Regions from separate parts of the Variovorax sp. 10N420 genome, predicted to be linked through region 2. Evidence: riboswitches for the same ligand, from Rfam matches in the RefSeq annotation. Region 2 holds a riboswitch; the other holds the start of a gene.

Evidence for each region. A riboswitch is a leader RNA that binds a small molecule or an ion and turns the genes downstream of it on or off. The one in region 2 is predicted to bind glycine.
Region 1: another riboswitch for glycine. It lies ahead of AC1DEK_RS10325 (D-amino acid dehydrogenase); the one in region 2 lies ahead of gcvT (glycine cleavage system aminomethyltransferase GcvT).

Annotation. Positions count from the first base shown of each region.
Region 1 covers NZ_JBFTIJ010000003.1:473,870-480,959, reverse strand. Annotated here, with positions in the region: gene AC1DEK_RS10345 (TonB-dependent receptor) at 1-1,475, shown strand, start outside; gene AC1DEK_RS10340 (copper chaperone PCu(A)C domain-containing protein) at 1,501-2,400, shown strand; gene AC1DEK_RS10335 (PhaM family polyhydroxyalkanoate granule multifunctional regulatory protein) at 2,468-3,208, shown strand; gene AC1DEK_RS10330 (FIST signal transduction protein) at 3,247-4,515, shown strand; gene AC1DEK_RS10325 (D-amino acid dehydrogenase) at 4,476-5,801, opposite strand; glycine riboswitch at 5,889-5,994, opposite strand; glycine riboswitch at 5,999-6,099, opposite strand; gene AC1DEK_RS10320 (FAD-dependent oxidoreductase) at 6,126-7,090, opposite strand, start outside.
Region 2 covers NZ_JBFTIJ010000007.1:158,543-165,632, reverse strand. Annotated here, with positions in the region: gene AC1DEK_RS19525 (DUF4124 domain-containing protein) at 1-146, opposite strand, end outside; gene AC1DEK_RS19520 (hypothetical protein) at 310-693, shown strand; gene AC1DEK_RS19515 (hypothetical protein) at 707-946, shown strand; gene gcvP (aminomethyl-transferring glycine dehydrogenase) at 965-3,871, opposite strand; gene gcvH (glycine cleavage system protein GcvH) at 4,009-4,383, opposite strand; gene gcvT (glycine cleavage system aminomethyltransferase GcvT) at 4,467-5,627, opposite strand; glycine riboswitch at 5,674-5,783, opposite strand; glycine riboswitch at 5,799-5,898, opposite strand; gene AC1DEK_RS19495 (glycine betaine ABC transporter substrate-binding protein) at 5,976-7,090, opposite strand, start outside.

The DNA of each region.
Region 1 (7,090 bases), on a different contig from region 2:
ACACCGTCCAGGACCACGCCAAGATCAAGCTGGCGTACGACTTTTCGTCCACGGTACGGGCAACCTACACCGTCGGCTGGTGGCAGAACACCGCGGAGGGTCGCCCCGCCACCTACCTCGGCAATTCGGGCGGCCAGCCGGTCTACACCGGGCTCGTGAACATCGCGAGCCGCAGCTTCAGCCTGGGGCCCACCGCCTTTCCGCTCACGAACGACAACCAGACGCACTCCATGCACGGGCTTTCGGTCAAGAGCAACACGCAGGGCGAATGGGACTGGGAAGTCGCCGCGAGCCTTTACGACTACGCGAACGACCAACAGCGCGCACCGACCATCGCGCCGCCACTGGCGAACTTTGGTGGCGCCGGCACGTTGCAGGACCAGGGCGGGACCGGCTGGAACACGGTCGCGGCCAAGGGCACCTGGCGGCCGCAGGGCGTGGGCGGTGCCCACATCGTCGATTTCGGCGTCGGCCGCGACGCCTACAAACTCGGCATCCTCAAGAACAACGTGCTCGGCAGTTGGCTCGATGGCCCGCCAGCCTCCCTGGTCAGCGATGTGGGAGGGCGGTCCCAGACCCTGAGCGCCTGGGCGCAGGACGCCTGGTCCTTTGCGCCCAAGTGGAAGGCGGTGCTGGGATTGCGCTATGAGGACTGGAAGGCCATGGATGGATTCACCTCCACGGCCACCAACACTCTGGCCTACCCGGATCGCGGCGAATCCGACTTTTCACCGAAGGCCGCGATCGCCTACCAATGGAGGCAAGACACGGTGCTGAAGGCTTCGCTCGGACGCGCCGTGCGGTATCCAACGGTGGGCGAGCTCTACGGAACGACGACGGGCGGCGCACTGTCCTTCATCAACGACCCGTTCCTGAAACCCGAGAAATCATGGACCAGCGAACTGTCGGCCGAGAAGGACCTTGGCAACGCCCTGGCACGTGCAACGCTCTTCCACGAGACGACAGACGACGCGCTCTACAGCCAGCTGATCCCCAACACCACGATCTCGCGCGTTCAGAACATCGAAAAGGTGCGCACCACCGGCTTCGAGCTGGCCTACACGGGACAGGACGTGTTGGTTCGTGGCGTCGAGGTCGGCGCCAGCCTCACTTTTGCCGATTCGAAGATCGTGGCGAACCCCGGCAATCCGGCGAGCGTCGGCAAATGGCAACCGCGCGTGCCGCGTTGGCGCTCGACGGTTTTCGCGACGTACAAGCCTGATGTGCAATGGGCCTTTACCGCCGCCGCGCGCTACAGCGGAACCCAATATTCCAACCTGGACAACAGCGACGTGAACGGCTTCGCCTACTTCGGCGCCAGCCGGTACTTCACGGTCGACCTGCGAGCCCGCTACCAGATCGACAAACGCTGGTCCGCTGCCCTGGGCATCGACAACGCCAACAACTACCAATACTGGAATTTCCATCCGTACCCGCAGCGCACCTACACCGCTGAACTCCGTTTCGACCTCTGACTCCACTCTTCACCAAGGATCTGCCATGAACCCCGCATTCAAACTCAAGCACGTCGCTGCCTGCATTCTGCTGACTGGCGCCGGCGGTGCCTTCGCCCACGTGACGCTGCCGCCGGGCGGCGCGACCGCCGGCAGCAACTACGAAGCTGCTTTCCGTGTCGGCCATGCATGCAAGGATGCGAAGAGCACCACCGGCGTCGCCGTGCGGCTGCCCAAGGGATTTGCCTTCTCCGATGCGCAGGCGCGCAAGGGCTGGAAGCTCGAAGCGCCGCCCGCGGGTGACAATGGCGGCGAAGTGCGCTGGACTGCCGAAAGCGCGCAGTCGGCTCTTCCTGCCAACGAGCGCGCCGAGTTCGTCGTTCGCGGCAAGCTGCCCGCGACGCCCGGCGTGTTGTGGTTCAAGGTGCTGCAGTCTTGCGACAACGGCAGCGCCGACTGGGCGCAGATCCCGGCCAGCGGCAATGACACCGCCGGCCTCGAAAGCCCGGCGGCGCGGCTCGACGTGCTCGCGCCCGGCATTGCCGCGGTCGATGTGCGCGATGCGTGGATTCGCGCATCGGTGCCCGGTCAGAGCGGCACCGGCGCTTTCATGAAACTCAGCGCGCCGTCGGGCGCGCGACTGGTCGGGGCTTCGACGCCGGTCGCCGGCGTGGCGGATGTTCACGAGATGAAGATGGAGGGCGACACCATGCGCATGCGCGCAGTCGAGGGCGGGCTCGACCTGCCGGCGCGCCAAACCGTCGAACTCAAGCCGGGCGGCTATCACCTGATGCTGACTGACCTGAAGCAGCCGCTGGCCAACGGAACCAACGTGCCTCTGACGCTGCGCTTCGAAGATGCCAAGGGGCAGAAGACTTCGCTGAACATCAACGTGCCCGTGCTCACTGGCGCCGCGGTGCCCGCGGGCGGCGAACACAAGCACTGAGCGATCCAAAGGCCGGCGACGTTGGAGTAAGCTGCCCCACACAAGAACACTCTTCCGGAGACCCCTCATGAGCGACGCAAGCAAGCCTTTTGCCTTCAGCCAGTTCGTTCCCGGCTTCGATTTCTTGCGGAACCTGGCGAGCGGAGGCGCTGCGGCCAGCGCGAGCGCGGTTCCGGGCATGCCGAGCCTCTCCAGTTGGGTGGCGCCCACGCTCAGCGTGGAGGAGGTCGAAAAGCGGATCCAGGAACTCAAGACGGTGCAGTTCTGGCTCGAACAAAACGGCCATGCGCTCAAGGCGACGATCCAGGCGCTCGAAGTGCAGAAGATGACCCTCTCCACGTTGCGCGGCATGAATGTGCAAATGGAAGATCTCGCCAGCGTCTTCACCCGGCAGGCCGCCGCGACGCCGGCGTTCAGCACCGAGTCCCCGCCCCCCGCGGCCGCAGCGGCTTCGAAGGCGAAACCGCAAGCTGAAGAGGAAGTGGAACCGAAAGAGACTGGCGCCCCGGCCGGCCCCGAGGGCGCGGCGGGCGCGGCAGGCGTGGTCGACCCGCTTCAATGGTGGGGCGCACTCACGCAGCAGTTCCAGCAGATCGCGAGCTCTGCCTTGCACGAAGCTTCACAGGTCAAGATGCCGATGATGCCGCCGCTGACCGAAGCGCACGGCGAGAAGACGCCGGCGGCATCGGGCAAAGCGCCACGAAAGACGGCTACCGCCGCATCCAGTAAAAAATCCGCCGGCGGTCGCAGTGCCGCCGGAAGCAGCACATCGCCCACTCCGGCGCGCAAGCGGGCGCGCGGACACTGACGACGCCTTCTTCCCTTCCCGCACAGAAAGCCGAGCGCATGAAGCTCTTTCCTTCCGGGCACGCCACTCATCCGCAATGGCGCATGGCGGCCGGACTCGTGCTCGCCCAACTGCGTGCGCAGATGGCGCTGGCCGACTACGCGCGCGCACCCACGCTGGGCCTGCTCTACATCACCGATCACTACTCGGCCGATGCGCAGGAGATCCTCGATCACCTGGGCGCCGAACTGCCAGAGATCACCGATTGGTCCGGCACCGTCGGCGTCGGCGTCGCCGCGAACAACGCCGAATACTTCGACGAGCCGGCGCTCAGCGTCATGCTGTGCGAGTTGCCGACCGATCAGTACCGTGTGTTCTCCGGCGTGGCGCCGCTTGCGAGTTCGGAGATGAGCGGTTTCGCGGCGAAGATGGCGCTGGTGCATGCCGACCCGCGTACGCCGGAACTCGCCGAACTGATCGCCGAGATGGCTGACCGTACCGATACCGGCTACCTGTTCGGTGGCCTCTCGTCGGGGCGCGCAGGATCCTTGCAGTTCGCGGTCGGCGGCAACGGCAACATTCCCGGGCACGGTGCGGTGGGCGGAGTTTTCTCGGGCGGCTTGTCGGGCGTGGTGTTCGGCGAAGGCGTGCGCCTGGTGTCGCGCGTCACGCAGGGTTGCCAGCCTGTGTCGCAGGAAAGAGAAATCACGCACGTGGACGGCAACCTGCTGCTCGAGCTCGATGGCGAGCCGGCCCTCGACGTGCTGCTCGACGACCTGAATGTTTCGCTCGATGCGCCCGAGCATGCCGTCGATGCGGTGCGCGCCACCCTGGTGGGCTTGGCCGAGGCCGGCAGCGATGGCGTAAGGCGTACGCGCGACTTGGGCGCTGACGTTCGTGTGCGGCACATCATCGGACTGGACCCGACGCGTCGCGGCGTGGCGATTGCCGACGTGGCGGAGCCCGGCATGCGAGTGAGCTTCTGCCGACGCAACGCGCAGGCGGCGCGAGCCGATCTGATGCGCGTGTGCGCCGAAATCCGCGAAGAACTGGAGCCGGAGGAGCAGACCTTGGCCACGGCGCGCGCTGTAGCCGCCGGCGAAGCCGAGGCCGCGCCGCACCCCGCGCGCCGCATCGCCGGTGCGGTGTACGTGAGTTGCTCCGGTCGAGGTGGCCCGCATTTCGGCGCTCCCGGCGCCGAATTGCAGATCGTGCGACACGCGCTGGGCGATGTCCCGCTGGTCGGCTTCTTCGCCGCAGGCGAGATCGCCCGCCATCACCTCTATGGCTACACGGGCGTGTTGACGGTCTTCACCAGCGACGACTGACGTTTCGCGCCGCGTCCGATCGCGCCGGTGAAGCTGAAATCCACTTCCGGTGTGAGACCGCTGACGATCCGCGCGATCGACTTGCCCGAACCGCAAGCGTGCGTCCAGCCGAGTGTGCCGTGGCCGGTGTTCAGGAACAGATTCGGCAGTTTCGTCGCGCCGACCAGGGGCACATTGCTCGGCGTGGCGGGGCGAAGGCCCGTCCAGAACTGCGCCTGCGTAGGGTCCCCGGCGCCCGGGAACAGCTGCTGGACGCGGCGAACGATGGCTTCGCAGCGAACGCGGTTCAGGTCGCGGTCGTAGCCATTGAGTTCGGCGGTGCCTGCGATCCGCATCCGATCGCCGGTGTCCGAGGTGTAGCGCGAGAAGACGAGCTTGAATTCGTCATCGGTCAACGACACCTGGTACGCCTTGGCTGCGTCGACCACCGGCATCGTGACCGAGTAGCCCTTTGCCGGATAGATCGGCAGACGAAGGCCCAGCGGAGCGGCAAGGAGCGGGCTCAAGGAGCCCATCGCCAACACGAACGCGTCGCCGCGAATGCGTTGGAATCTGCCCTCGTCGTCCGTGACTTCGGCGTGCTCGATCGAGCCACCGGCTTCGCGCAGGGCGGTCACGGTATGGCTCATAAGGAAGCGAACGCCCGCTGCCTGGGCGAGAGCGGCGAGTTCGCGTGCGAATCGGTTCGCGTCGCCGGATTCGTCTTCGGCCGTGTAGGTGGCGCCAGCCAATTGCGGGCGAATGTGGGCCAGCGCGGGCTCGAGCTTCACCGCCTCGTCGGCCGAGATGACCTGCCGGTCGCAGCCCAGCGCGCGCATCTGTTCGGCAGGCGCCAGTGCGGCGTCGAATTCCTTTTGCGTCGTATAGAAGTGAAGGATGCCCTGCATGCGCTGGTCATAGGCAATGCCTGTATCCCGCCGCAGTTGTTGCAGCGTTTCGCGGCTGTAAGTGCCCAGGCGAACGATCTGCTCTATGTTGTGGCGGGTGCGTGCCGGCGTGCATTCGCGCAGGAACTGCAATCCCCAAAGCCATTGCCGCATGTCTGGGCGCAGACGGAACAGCAGGGGGGCGTCTTCCTTGCCGAGCCATTGCAGCACCTTCAGCGGTGCACCCGGATTGGCCCAGGGCTCGGCATGGCTCACCGAGATCTGGCCGCCGTTGGCAAAGCTGGTTTCGGCGGCTGGTGTGGCCTGCCGGTCAATGACGGTCACTTCGTGGCCGAGTTGCTGGAGGAAATAAGCCGAAGTCACGCCGAGCAGGCCGGCGCCAAGAACGATCACGCGCATTTGAGTAAACCTCTAAGGTTGCAGCGCTTGGATCGAACGAAAACGGATGCTGTGAAAACGAAAGCAACCGGACCGTGCGTCCAAGTTGCCGCTCCCCCTGTCCTCGGTACCTGAGAGATTCACCCGTTGCGCCCGCAACGGGTTTGCTCCTTCGGTGCATCACTTTGCGTGATGGCTCTCCAGACGGCTCTGACAGTTGGTGCAGTACAGGCTCGTTGTTGCGAGCCGACCTGAGCGTTTATGGGAGTTTGCGCCTTCGGTGAGGCCGCCAGGCGGCCTGCTCTCCTGCAGTGGGGCGATTGTAGGGGCGCTGCGGCGCGCTGGCTACAGGCCCCTGAAGGCGAAGTCGAGTTCGGGTCGCAAGCCGCTGACGATACGGGCGACCGATTTGCTCGCGCCGCAGGCGTGGGCCCAGGTGGGTGTACCGGGGGCCGTATTGAGGAAAAGATTGGGTACTCGCGTCTTGCCGATCATCGGCAGGCGGTTTCTGCTTACCGCGTGCATCGCCGTGTCGAGCGATGCCTCATCGGTTTTCGCCATTCCGGGAAACAGAATGTCGATGCGGCCCAGCATTGCTCGGAAGCGGTCCGAATCGGGCTCGCTCTCTTCGTCATCGCGTACACGCACCGTGGAGGAGACCCGGAGATACACACCGTTTGCGCTTTCGAGCCGTCTGATGCGCAGCTTGCCCTGGCGATCGTGCAGTGCGATGTGCGGTGCACGCGCCGCGTCCTTGACCGGCACCGTCGCGATGTACTCACGCACGAAGTTCAGCGGCATGGCGATACCGAGCTCTTCAGCATGCGGGACGCTCGATGCGCCCAAGGCGAGCACATAGGATTGCGCGCGCAGGGCTACCGGTTGTCCTTGCGCATCGAGCAGGTCCACGTGACTGATCCGGCCATCGCGGATTTTCAGCGAAACGACCGTGTGCTTCATCATGAATCGCACGCCGGCCGCGCGGCACAGGAAGACGATGCTGGCTGCGAACTGGGCTGGATCGCGTGCCGGGTCTTCGGGCGAGAACGTTGCTCCGGCGAGCGCGGCGCCAACGGCATGCAGTGCGGGCTCGAAGGCCATCGCTTCCTCGGGCGAGAGCAGGCGCTCCTCGCAGCCGAGTTCGGACCAATGGGGTGCCCGCGCCACGCGCGCTCGAAAAGCTTCGGCGTCGGTAAAGAACTTCATCAGCCCGTTCGAGCGCGGCCGCTGAGGCATGCCAGCCTCGTCATGAAGCGCCCGTGCGGTGTTGCGGCTGTAGGCTGCCAGGCGCACCAGTTGATCGAGCGGAT
Region 2 (7,090 bases):
GCCACCTTCTTGGCGCCCGTCGGACATGCCGCGTCGGTGTAGCTCACGTTGCCGGCGGCGTCGGCGCAGCGGATCACGTCCGCGCCGGCCATCGGAGCGGCGGCGAGCAAAACCGCGAGAAGTGCGAGCTTGCGCATGGTCGACATATTGTGTGCTTTTCGCAGAGCAGCAGCGCGCGTGCTGCAACAAAAGTACGCACTGGAGGCGCGGCCTTCAGCTCTTTTTGACGCGCTTGACATGCTTCGACGCAGCGGCGCACGATGCTTCGCAGCCGCAAGAACCAACCAAGGAATCCCGTTGGAAAACGCAATGACATCGAAACTGCAAGTACGCGCCGCCCTGTCGGCCGCGTGCATGGCCCTGGCGCTCGCGTGCGTACCCGCCAAGGCGGCCGACATTCCGGTCGTGACCGGCGAGCAATGGACCACGTCGGCCCCGGCCGTGAAGAAGGCGTATCTGGTCGGTCTGGCCAATATCGTGCAGGTCGACGCGGCCTACTCTTCGAGGAACCCGCCGCCGGACGCGCAGAGCTTCATTCCGCGGCTGGCGAAGGGAATGCAAGGACAGACGCTCGACAGCGTGAGTTCGAGCATCGATAAGTGGTACGCCGCCAACCCGGACAAGCTCAAGCGGCCGGTGTTGGACATCATCTGGTTCGAAATGGCCGTTCCCGGTCTGCAAAAGAACAAGTGAAAGGAAACGGATCATGAAACGACTCCACTGGATGGCGGCGGCAGCACTGGCCGGGTCAGTGTTCGCCGTCGGCTGCACCAACATGAGCCCGCAGCAGCAAGGGACGGTGAGCGGCGCCGCGATGGGCGCGGCAGCCGGCGCGGGGATCGCCGCGATCTCCGGAGGCGATGCCTGGACAGGCGCGGCCATCGGCGGCGTTGCGGGTGGCATCGCCGGCAACATCCATGGCGGGCGGCAGCAGCAACGCTGGTAGCCGCCCCGAGAAAGTTTCCTACTTGACCAGTTCGTCCATCGGCACGCAACTGCAGAACAGATTGCGATCGCCGTAGACGTTGTCGACCCGGCCGATGGACGGCCAGTATTTCGCCGCTTTGAGCGCGACGAGCGGAAACGCCGCCAGTTCGCGCGAGTAAGGGCGCGTCCATTCGCTGGCGAGCAGGCTCGCGGCGGTATGCGGCGCGTTCTTGAGCGGGTTGTCGTCCTTCGGCCAGACGCCTTCCTCGACGCGGCGGATCTCGCCGCGAATGGCGATCATCGCGTCGATGAAGCGGTCGAGCTCAGCCAGCGGTTCGCTTTCGGTGGGTTCGACCATCAGCGTGCCGGGCACGGGAAAGCTCAAGGTCGGCGCGTGGAAGCCGTAGTCGATGAGCCTCTTGGCGACGTCTTCGGCCGTGACGCCGCTGGCGTCCTTCAGCGGGCGCAAGTCGAGGATGCACTCGTGCGCAACGTGGCCGTTGGCGCTTGCATAGAGCGTAGGGTAGTGCTCCTTCAGGCGCGCGCTGATGTAGTTGGCGCTGAGGATCGCGGTTTCAGTGGCAGCCTTGAGACCGGGCGCTCCCATCATGCGGCAGTACATCCAGCTGATCGGCAGCACGGCCGCGTTGCCGAGCGGTGCCGCCGACACGGCCCCGACGCCATGCGAGGCGATGCCGCCTGTCGCGTGACCGGGCAGATACGGAACAAGGTCCTCGACCACGCAGACCGGCCCGACACCCGGACCGCCGCCGCCGTGAGGGATGCAGAAGGTCTTATGCAGGTTCAGGTGGCTCACGTCGCCGCCGAATTCGCCTGGCGCAGCGACGCCCACGAGCGCATTCATGTTGGCGCCGTCCACGTATACGCGACCGCCGTGCGCATGGACGATCTCGCACAGCTCTTTCACGCGCGTCTCGAACACGCCGTGGGTGCTGGGGTAGGTGATCATCACGGCGGCCAGTTTGTCGCCGTGGGTGCCGCATGCGCGCTTGAGATCGTCGATGTCGACATTGCCTTCGGCATCGCAGGCCGTGACCACCACCTTCATCCCCGCCATGTGCGCACTGGCCGGATTGGTGCCATGCGCGGAAAACGGAATGAGGCACACGTCGCGATGGCTCTCGCCCCTTGCTTCATGAAAAGCCTTGATCGCAAGCAGCCCTGCGTATTCGCCTTGTGATCCGGCGTTGGGTTGAAGGCTGATGCCGGCGTAGCCGGTGGCTTCGCACAGCCATGCGCGCAATTGCTTGTCGAGCTGCGCGTAGCCCTGCAACTGCTCCGCCGGCGCGAAAGGATGGATGTTCGCGAATTCAGGCCAGGTGATCGGGATCATCTCGCTGGTCGCATTGAGCTTCATCGTGCAGCTTCCGAGCGGGATCATGCTGCGATCGAGCGCGAGATCCTTGTCGGCCAGGCTGCGGATGTAGCGCAGCATCGCGGTTTCGCTCTTGTGCGTGTTGAATACCGGATGCGTGAGAAAAGCGCTCGCGCGGCGCAAGTCGTCGGGGATGCGCGATGCGATCCGGCCGGCGAGTTCGTCGAAACGCGGCAGCGGCGTTCCGGCGGGCACGAACAGCGCCCAGAGCGTCTCGATGTCCGCGCGCGTCGTGGTCTCGTCCAGCGAAATGCCGACGTGGTTTTGCACGCGCAGACCGAGGTTGACGCTGGCGGCGTCCGCGCGTTCGACGACTTTCGCGGTGTCTTCGCCTGTCTTGACGGTGAGCGTGTCGAACGCCGTTGCGTTCACCAGCTCACGGCCCATCTGTTCGAGCCCCTGCGCGAGGATCGAGGTGAGCGACGACACGCGCTGCGCGATGCGGCGAATGCCCTCCGGCCCGTGATAGACCGCGTACATGCTGGCGATCACCGCCGGCAGCACCTGCGCGGTGCAAATGTTCGAGGTGGCTTTCTCGCGCCGGATGTGCTGCTCGCGGGTCTGCAGGGCGAGGCGGTAGGCCGGCTCGCCATGCGTGTCGACGCTGACGCCGACGAGGCGCCCGGGCAGCGAGCGCTTGAATTCGTCGCGGCATGCCAGGTAGGCCGCGTGAGGACCGCCGTTGCCCATCGGCATGCCGAAGCGCTGCGTGGTGCCGCAGACGATGTCGGCGTCCCATTCGCCCGGCGGCGTGAGCAGTGCGAGCGCGAGCAAGTCCGCCGCCACACAGAAGGCGGCATCGAACTGGTGCGCATGCCCGGCGAGTGGCCGCAGGTCGTGCACGTGGCCGGTGGTGGCCGGGTATTGCGCCAGCACGCCGAAGAATTCACAGCTCGCCATCAGGTGCGGCAGCGTCTCGGACACGGTGCTGACGCGGACTTCGATGCCGAGAGGCGCAGCACGTGTCTTGATGACTTCGATGGTCTGCGGATGACAGTCGCCGGACACCAGGAACACGTTGCTCTTGCTCTTGACGCTGCGGCGGGCAAGCGTCATCGCCTCTGCCGCGGCGGTCGCCTCGTCGAGCATCGAAGCATTGGCAATGGCCATGCCTGTGAGGTCGCACACCATGGTCTGGAAATTGACGAGCGCCTCCATCCGGCCCTGCGAGATCTCGGCCTGGTAGGGCGTGTAGGCGGTGTACCAGGCGGGGTTCTCCAGCACGTTGCGCAGGATGACGCCCGGCGTATGGGTGCCGTAGTAGCCTTGCCCGATGAAGCTTTTCGCCACCTTGTTCTTCGCGGCGATCGCCTTGAGTTCGGCCAGCGCCTCAGCCTCCGTGACCGGGGCAGGCAGGCGCATCGGCCGCGCGCGCCGGATGGCGGGCGGCACGATGCCGTCGATCAGTTCGGCCCGCGTGGCCGATCCGATGGCCGACAGCATTCGCGTCTCGTCGGCCGGTTCGATTCCGATATGGCGCGCGATGAATTCCTCGGCATTCTCGAGCTCGCTGAGCGGAGGAAAAAGGGGCAGGACGGGTGTCGACATGGGGTAGCTTGAGAAGGTTCTGGTTTCGGCAAGTTGTCAGGGACACCGCAGAACTGGCTTTGCCAGGCTGCTGGTGTCGCTCCCTTGCAGGGGGTGGGCGAGAGCGACACGCAGTGCGCGAAGCCTGGGGGTGCGCATTATTCCGCCGAGAATTTCTCGTACGCGGTGTCGTCGAGCAGGGCTTCGAGCTGTGTCACGTCGCTGACGCGCACCTTGAAGAACCAGCCAGCGTCCATCGGAGCGCTGTTGGCAAGCGACGGGTCGGCGCGCAGCGCTTCGTTGACTTCGGTGATCTCGCCGGAGACCGGCATGAAAACGTCCGCGGCAGCCTTGACCGACTCGACCACGCCCGCCACTTCGCCTTGCGCGAAGGACTTGCCGACCTCGGGCAGGTCGACGAAAACGACGTCGCCCAGCGCGTCCTGCGCGTGAACCGTGATGCCAACCGTGACAAGCGCCGCGTCGGCTTCCTGGCGAACCCACTCGTGATCCTTGGTGTACCTGGTGGTCATGAACTGAAGCTCCTTGAGATGAGAAAGTGGGCTGGAAAAAGCAAAGAAAAAAGGCAAAAAAGAGCGCCGCGTGCGGATCGGCCTCAGCCGCGGAAATAGCGCGCGGGAATGAAAGGCATCGTGCTCACTTCCATCAGGACCGGCTTGCCACGGACGATCGCCTGCATGCGCGTGCCGGGCTCTGAATAGGCCAGAGCGACGTACGCCATGGCGATCGGCCGGTCGACGGTGGGGCCGAGCAATCCGCTGGTCACCTGTCCGATCGCAACGCCTTCGAAGGATTCGAGCAGTGTGCCGTCGCGCACTGGCACTCGATCGATCGCGACCAGGCCGACGCGCTTGCGCTTGAGGGTGTGATGGTCGAGGTGGCCCGCCGTCCCGTCCGCAGCCGTGAGCTGTGCCAGCACCTTGGCCGCACCCGGAAATCCGCCTTCGCGGGCTCCGCCGGTGCGCCGGACCTTCTGCATGGCCCACACCAGCGAGGCTTCGACCGGCGTGGTCGTCTCGTCGATGTCGTTGCCATAGAGGCAGAGTCCGGCTTCCAGCCGCAGGGAGTTGCGCGCTCCCAGGCCGATGGGCTTGACCTCGGGTTGGGCGAGCAGCAGCCGGGCCAGGCGCTCGGCGTTCGCAGCGGCAACGGAGATTTCGAAACCGTCCTCGCCGGTATAGCCGCTGCGAGTGACGAAAGTCGGGATGCCGCCGATTTGCGCTGCGCCGCCGGTCATGAAGACAAACCGTTCGATACCCGGTGAAAGCCACGCCAGTGTTGCGGCAGCCTGCGGTCCTTGAAGGGCGAGCAGCGCGTGGTCCGGCATCGGCGAAACCTGGCAGCGGTGTCCGATTTTGACGGTGATATGCGCGATGTCCGCCTGCTTGCAGGCGCCGTTGACGATCACGAACAGCGAGTTGTGGCCCTCGTTGAAGAACATCAGGTCGTCGAGGATGCCGCCGTCTTCATTCAGCAGCAGCCCGTAGCGCTGCTTTCCAGGTGCGAGACCGATGACGTCGACTGGCATCAGGGTCTCGAACGCGGCCGCGGCCTCGGGGCCTGAAAGCCGCAACTGGCCCATGTGGGAAATGTCGAACAAACCCGCGGCATCGCGCGTGTGCTTGTGTTCGGCCATGAGGCCGGCCGGATACTGCACGGGCATCGAGTAGCCCGCGAAGGGCACCATGCGTGCGCCGAGTTCGACGTGCAGGTCATGAAGCGGAGTCTTCAGAAGGTCGGTCGATGCGGAGGCCAAGGCTCTCTCCAAAAGGGGCAGTCCAGATCCATGACCGAAGCCATGGGCCACCCCTGCTGTCCGCTTTACCTGAGAGATTCACCCCACGATCGGGGCTTGCTCCTTCGGTGGGCGAGGCCGTCGTGCGACGGGTCGCCTCTCTCCAGCAAGGAAACGCCCTGATGCGGGGCGCTTCGCCAGTCCTTTTGCCTGAGCGTTCGGGCCCGTGTTTTGGTGGGACCTGCGCCTTCGGCGGCCCCGGCGCAGCGGGGCTCTCTCCTGACTGCGCCAGTGTAAGGGATCGAAAGCTCGTTCAACGGCGATTTCAGTGCGATCGCCCAGCCGGGCAAGGCTTGTTCCGCCGCGCCTTCAGCCTCTGCGGCGCATCAAGTATTCGATCGATTCGAACAATGCCTCGCTGAGCAATGCCAGCACTGCGGCCGGCACTGCGCCAGCCAGCAGCAGTTCGCGATCGTTGAGCGCCAGCCCCGTCACGATGCGCTCGCCGAAACCTCCGGCGCCAATGAAGGCCGCGATCGTGGCGGTGCCGATGGCGATGGTCGTCGCCGTCCGCACGCCCGCAAGGATCGTGGGCAGTGCGAGCGGCAATTGCACCACTTGCAGCGTCTGCCCGGCGGTCATTCCCAAGGCGGTGCCGGCCTCGCGCAGCCCTGCCGAAACCTCGGCCAAGCCCGTGACTGTGTTTCGCATGATCGGCAACAGCGAATAAAGCGTGAGCGCGATCAGCGCCGGAACGAGGCCGATCGCGCCCACTGCGGAGATCAATATCGCCAGCAGCGCAAGCGAAGGAATCGTCTGCAGCAGCCCCGTGAGCCCGAGCACGAGCGCACGCGTTCGAAGGTGTGGAAACACGAGGATGCCCAATGGCACCGCGATCAGGATGCCCAGCCCCACCGAAACCGCGACCAGCAGCAGGTGCTGGCGCGTGAGCCGGCCGAGGTCCGGGCCGAAGAGCTTGGCGAGGAAACCGCGCGCCGCGGCATCCTTCGGGCGCGCGGCGCCGGCTGCCTGGGTCGTGTTGGCGTTGGCCGGCTGGGCGACGATCTTGCTTTGCGCGAGGAAGTCGCGCGCAATGACATCGAAGCCCACGCCCTGCAATTCGGCACGCGCATTCATCTCGATCATCGCGTGCTCGTCCACCCGGCCTTCCAGCTTCTGCATCGCCGCCCACGCCTGCGGCCAGCGCGTTGGCACGTCGAGGCGGTAGAGCACCACGGCGTCGTAGCGCGGAAAGTAATGGCGGTCGTCTTCGAGCACGCGCAGGCCGAGATGATCGATCTTGGCGTCGGTCGTGTAGATGTCGGTCACGTCGATCTGCTTCGCGGCGATCGCGTCGTAGGCCAGTCCGTGGTCGAGCCCGGTCGGCGTCTGCGTGAAGCCATAGCGAGCGGCCAGCCCTTGCCAGCCGTCGGCGCGTCCGAGGAATTCGTTCGACAGGCCGAGTTTCAGCTCAGGGTGGGCAG